DNA from 2 places in the Flavobacterium sp. NLM genome. Region 2 is predicted to be linked to the other one. Evidence: riboswitches for the same ligand, from Rfam matches in the RefSeq annotation. Region 2 holds a riboswitch; the other holds the start of a gene.
The links. A riboswitch is a leader RNA that binds a small molecule or an ion and turns the genes downstream of it on or off. The one in region 2 is predicted to bind cobalamin.

Region 1: another riboswitch for cobalamin. It lies ahead of APR43_RS23610 (TonB-dependent receptor); the one in region 2 lies ahead of APR43_RS20450 (TonB-dependent receptor plug domain-containing protein).

Annotation. Positions count from the first base shown of each region.
Region 1 is NZ_LIAC01000027.1:36,398-39,596, reverse strand. It holds partial or broken gene APR43_RS23620 (transposase) at 1-280, shown strand, start outside; gene APR43_RS23615 (DUF2490 domain-containing protein) at 404-1,207, shown strand; cobalamin riboswitch at 1,294-1,502, shown strand; gene APR43_RS23610 (TonB-dependent receptor) at 1,606-3,199, shown strand, end outside.
Region 2 is NZ_LIAC01000017.1:68,807-72,005, reverse strand. It holds gene APR43_RS20450 (TonB-dependent receptor plug domain-containing protein) at 1-1,572, opposite strand, end outside; cobalamin riboswitch at 1,599-1,801, opposite strand; gene cobC (alpha-ribazole phosphatase) at 1,868-2,404, opposite strand; gene APR43_RS20440 (adenosylcobinamide-GDP ribazoletransferase) at 2,389-3,174, opposite strand.

The DNA.
Region 1 (3,199 bases), on a different contig from region 2:
AATCAGTCTTCGATCCGGAACCGTGATGGAAAACTCCAATTTACCCTTTAGATACTGGATGATTTGTATTGAATTAATGACACTTTCTAAAAAGAAATTCTCCATTTTACAATTGCAATATCTTTTAGGACACAAACGCTACGAACCTATTTGGCTGATGGTTCAGAAAATCCGTTTGGTGATGCATAAACGAGACGAAAAATATATGTTACGTGCTTATTCTGAGTTTGATTCTGAATTTCTAAGGGAAATTGAAAAACTTACTTTTTCAAAAAAGAAATAAAGTAAAACTTGGTTTCATATTATAATCTGCAACATTAAATCCTTTAAGCATAACGCACAGCCTTTTTATCTTTGTTATACTCCTGTTTAGGCTTTATTTTAAATAAGTAAACTAAGATTTATGAGTACGATTAAAAAAGGTTTTCTGCTATTATTTTGTACTGCGTTTATACAAATTGTAAAAGCGCAGGATGCTCCATATTCTATTGGTTTTATTCCCGCATCAATTGAAGAAGGAGATATTGCTTTCCCAATTTATGAAAAATGGCATTTAAGCGGACAGGCCGATTTTCAATTGGTGACGCAAGGTGCATATACCAATGGAAATCCTTTTGCTTATACACAGCGTGTTGTAGTTAGGCCGTGGCTAATTTATTCCGGATTTAAAAATATAAAACTGTGGCTGGGTTATGCTCACAATCAAAAATATGCCGTAGAAGAAGCAGGAAATTATGAAACCTTAGAAAACAGACTTATTGTAATGGGAACTTTTTCTCAGGATATGCCAAAAGGCTCTATTTTTGAACAAGTGCGTTTTGAAACCAAATTTTTTGATGACAGAAACGGAGTTCCGCAGACAATTCCGCGATTAAGAGCAAGATTTGGTGTGAATCATTTTCTGCGTCAAACTAAAGAAAAACCTATATTTTTAGCACCAAACATTGGCTATTATACAGAATTGATGCTAAAGTTTGCTTCAAAAGATTATGCCGAAGAGCATTTTGATATTTTTCGATTATCAGTTTACTACACGGCAGGTATAACGCCCAATATCCATTTTCTGGCTGGCATCATTGGTCAGATGCAGCTGCGTGCCAACGGAAATCAGTTTGATGTGTATTACGGGCCAATGGTTTCTGTAAAATACAGTATCACACCTAAAGAAAGAGAAACTTTTGACAGCGTCGACGGCGGTGCTGATTAATTTAATTTAGTTCTCGAAAAGACTTCTTAATTTTTTAAATAAACTTATTTTACCAATTCCTGCATCATTTTTTTCAGGATAGTTCTATCTTTGCGCCAGATTTTGGTCTGTTTTTTCAAATTTAATGAAAAAACAGTTAAAAGGGAATCAGGTGTAAATCCTGAACAGACCCGCTACTGTAAGTTCTATATAAGTCTTTAAACACTACTATTGCCATTGTCCCGATTTTGCGGATGAGAAGGCTGTTTTAAAGATGGAACAAGTCAGGAGACCTGCCACAATCACATAGTTTAAGACTTTCGTGGAATAAAGTTAACAACAAGAATTGACCTGTTATTTACATAGCAGGATTATCTCTTTTTGCTATTACATCCCGAAGTTTATTTAATTAATTGGTGATGTATTATAGAAAAAAAATACTCTTATTCGTTTTCATACTTTTTGCTCCGTTTGTACTTCATTCGCAAGTAGAAACTGATAGTTTGCGGGTTTTAAAAGAAGTAATCTTAAAAGGAAAACCTTATCAGGAAGTTATTCCGGTGCAGACACTTTCGGGAAAATTACTCGAAAATTTAGCGAGCCATAATGTTGCCGATGCGCTTCGGTATTTTGCCGGAACTCAAATAAAAGATTATGGCGGACTTGGCGGTCTTAAAACCGTCGACGTTCGTAACATGGGAACACATCACGTTGGTGTTTTTTATGACGGAATACAATTAGGAAATGCACAAAACGGCGTCACCGATTTAGGAAAATATTCCCTCGACGACATGGAATCACTAACGATGTATAACGGACAGAAAAGCGAAATATTCCAATCAGCAAAAGATTTTGCGGCGGCTTCTACAATTTATTTGAGAACAAAACGTCCGGTTTTTATTGGCGATAAAAAAACAAATCTCTTAGTACGTTTCAAGACAATGTCCATTAATTATTTTGATCCGTCTTTTAGATGGGAACAAAAATTAAGCGACAAAGTCAGCATGAGTTTTAGTTCTGAATACATAAAATCGAACGGAGAATATAAATTCAGATACAAAAGAAACAATCTCGACGGAACGGTTGCTTACGATACCACAGCCACGAGACATAATAGTGATATTGAAGCTTTAAGGGTAGAATCCGGACTTTACGGAAAAATAAATAAAGGTTCCTGGGATGCCAAAGTGTATTATTATGATTCAGACAGAGGAGCGCCGGGTGCGATTGTGGAAAACAAATTCTCAGACGGTTTCAGGCAATACGACAAGAATTTTTTCACTCAGGCATTTTTGGTAAAAGACTTTACCGAAAAATATAAATTTCAGGCAAGAGCAAAATTCGCTTACGATTATACACATTACGTTGCCAGAGATACCACAAACATATTAGGCGAAACCGTAACCGAAGGCGCACAGTCTGACGATAGTTATTATCAGCAGGAATATTATATCTCCGCAGTCAATATGTACAGCATTTTATCCAATTGGGATGTTTCCTTGTCTACAGATTTTCAATACAACCGATTAAACGCTACAAGAAGAGGAATCCAGACTCAATTCTCTTACCCGCAGCGTTATACTACATTAATTTCTTTAGCCAGCACTTATAGAATTGGCGGTTTTAAAGCTTTAGGAAGTGTTATTGGAACCAATGTTCAGGAAGAAGTTCGCTACAACGCAAAAGCTCCAGATAAAACAGAATTTACTCCGGCCTTATTTTTAGGCTATACACCATTTAAAAGTTACGATTTTAACCTGAGAGCATTTGCAAAACGAATTTTCAGAATGCCCACTTTCAACGATTTGTATTATACCATGATTGGTTCAAGTACTTTGCGACCAGAATATATGAACCAATACGATATTGGACTCACGTATAACTTTCCTCAGAATAAAGGGTTTTTCGACAAATTCTCTTTTCAGTTAGACGGTTATTATACCAATACAAAAGATAAAATAATCGCCGCGCCAACCGGAAATCTTTTCCGCTGGATGATGACGAATATTGGTC
Region 2 (3,199 bases):
ATTATAAGGAACAAAAAAAAGCTGGTTTTTTGTGGCTTCATCTTCTGAAACCGTATACGCATAAGAGGCATTTGCACTTAAGTTGTTTTTGCCAAATTGTTTTTTCCAGCTCAATAGGGTTTCGGCACCGTAACTATTAACATTGTCTTTATTTGTTGGACTCCAAATGCCGTTTTTGCCCGGAACCCATTGCAGTAAATCTTTAATTTTGATGTAGTAGAAAGTCTGCGTAAGCGAAATGTTTTTGAAAGTAAACACGTTTCCAATTTCTGCCTGATAGGAGCTTTCTGGTTTTAAATCAGGGTTTCCGCCTTCGTCCCAATACAAATCATTATAAGTCGGAATTCTGAAGTTTCGGGATATATTCAGTTTGAAATTGTACAATTTACTAAACTGATACGAAGATCCTAAAGAGAATAGAACCGGAGATTTGTAATTATCTGTAAACTCTTTTCGTACGCCAAGTTCATTTTTCCAGGCTTCAGAGAAATCTTGTTTGACCAATATTCCTGCTGAGCTGATTTCGCGAACGTGATCGCCAAAACTGCTTCCGTAACCTTTAGTTCTGTTATAATCTAAAATTCCATTTATTTGTGTTGATTTGAATAAAGTATATCCTAAATCAACTTTTGTAATTAAACTTTCAGTTTTTCCGTAAGTGTAGATGTTACTTGAATTATCAGCAAAATATTGATAGTTTTCAAAGATATAAGCCGCTTTAAAATTGGTTTTAAATTTTCCAAAATTACCGTCGTATTCTAATAAACTTCGATTGAAACCATTTACATATTTGCTTTTTGTTTCCGTTTCTACAACTAAAGAAGTATTTCTGTCTGTATTTGAAAACTGACTATACAGTTTTAAAGTATTTTTTGAGTCGATTTTATAACCTGCATTAGCGCTCATAGTTATAATATCATACTGTCCGTTTTGGTTCCAGCGCTGTTCGCCTCGCCAGGTGTAACGGTTTAAATACTTGTAATCGTTTGTGGAGCTGTTTTTAGAAAAACCAATTTGCGCACTCCATTTTTCGTTAGAAATATTCGTTTTATAATTTATTCCAATAGTATTGAAACTTCCGTAATCGAGTTTTAAATTATTCTCAAACCGATTATAGAATGCCAGATCGTTATTTAAATGCACGGTTCCGCCAATGGCACCGCTTCCGTAAATAACACTTCCGCCACCAGCTTTTACACTAATCGAATTATAATCAGAACCCGAAATTGTGTTGAAATCGGTGCTTCCGTTCATCTGCGAATTAATATTGATTCCGTTCCAGATTACAGCGGTTTGAGAAGAGGTAGTTCCACGAAAAGAAACCGTAGAAAGCATTCCTCGTCCGTATTCCTTAAAATAAATAGTTGAATTGAAATTTAAAAGATCAGTTAGTAAAGCTTCATTTTTATTGATAATCGAATCGTTAAGCTTTAAAACGGATTGGGAATTGGAGTATTTTTTCAGATTAGCATCAGAAACTACAACTTCTTTTAACTTAATAGAATCGCTCTGCGCCGAAATCAATTGGCACAACATTACAAGTAAAAAAGCAAAACGTATTCTTAAAGTCATAATTTCTACACTCTTTTTCCCGAGAGCTCGATATTTGTTACAAAGGCAGGTCTCCTGGCTCGCGTCTTGTTGTTTACCTTCCCATTCGCCAGCGCGAGCAGTGGTTTTGTAGTTTACAACAAGCATTCTTTTTAGAACTAAGCTTACAGTTGCGGGAACAGCTCAAGATTTTACTTGATTCCCTTTTAATGTGTTTTATAAAAACACAACCTTAATTTGCTGCAAAGATAAAGTTAAAATTATTGAATATTCAAATTTGTTTTACTATTTCAATTAAATACTAAACAAAACTAAATTAAAATGTAATTTTTATGACTTGTCCAAAATCGACATTATTTTGAAAAGCCTCTTTTAATGGCAGTGAAGTTTGATGACATAATACGCTTCTGATAATTCCGGCATGTGCTACAATAATGATAGGCTGCTGGGGTTTCTGCAGAATTTTTTCTGCTAAAAAATCACCAACTCTTTGATGTAATTCCACAAATGATTCACCATTTAAAACCTGAATGTTTACAAAATCTTCCATCCACGGATTTAATTGTTCTGGCGGAATTTCGTTCCAGTTTTTCAATTCCCAGTCGCCAAAATTCATTTCTTTCAAACGATCGTCTTCCTGATAAGAAATTGTTTTTATATTTTGCTGAATGTGTTTTGCTAAAATAGAACAGCGTTTTAGCGGACTTGAAAAAATAATAGCTTCACTAGGTAATTCTGAAACAATTCGGTTAAAAATTTCGTCAAAAGGTTCTGCAATATTTACATCAGATTGTCCGTAACAAATTCCTTTTTCACAGATGGTTTCGGTGTGGCGAACTAAATAAATTTCCATATAAAAAGAATACTTAAATAATAAATTACTTCGCACACTTGCTGCGTTGCGCCAAGACAATCTCCCGTATAACCGTCAATCCATTTTTGAAAATATCTGGCCAGAAAATATCTGGTTATAAAAACAGGAATTAAGGCTAAAAGAACTTTATAATTGAAATAGGAGAGTGCCAATAACGGAATTAATCCAAAGAAAAAAGATCCGAAAACTTCTTTCCAGCTATGTTGTTTAGCAATTGGTTTGCTTTTGCTCGAAGCGTCATCACGAGAATATTGATGCGTAAAAATAATGCTGATTGCCGCCAAACGACTTAAAGAATGTGCCGAAATAAATAAAAGGTAAATCAGTAAAATGTTATTAGTGAAAAGTAAAATAGATTCTGAAAGCAGTTTGAATTTAGCCAAAAAAAGCAAAACCAATCCAATTGCGCCATAAGCACCAATCGCGCTGTCTTTCATAATCATCAGGATTTTTTCTTTGGTCCAGCCGCCGCCAAATCCATCGCAGACATCTGCAAATCCATCTTCATGAAATGCTCCGGTTGTTAATACTGAGATTATAATAGCAAAAATAACAGCTGTTTCTGTTGAAAGAAAAAGAGAGAAAATATAAAAAGCCAGAAATGAAATCGATCCAACAATCCAGCCAATAAAAGGAAAATATCTTGTTGCTTTGTTTAAATAATCCGGATCGTGAGTAATGTTTTTTGGACAAGGAATTCTGGTGTAGAACATTAAGCAGGTGAAGAAAATGTGTAGTTCTTTTTTCATTAATTATTGTTTTTCTATTTAGTAT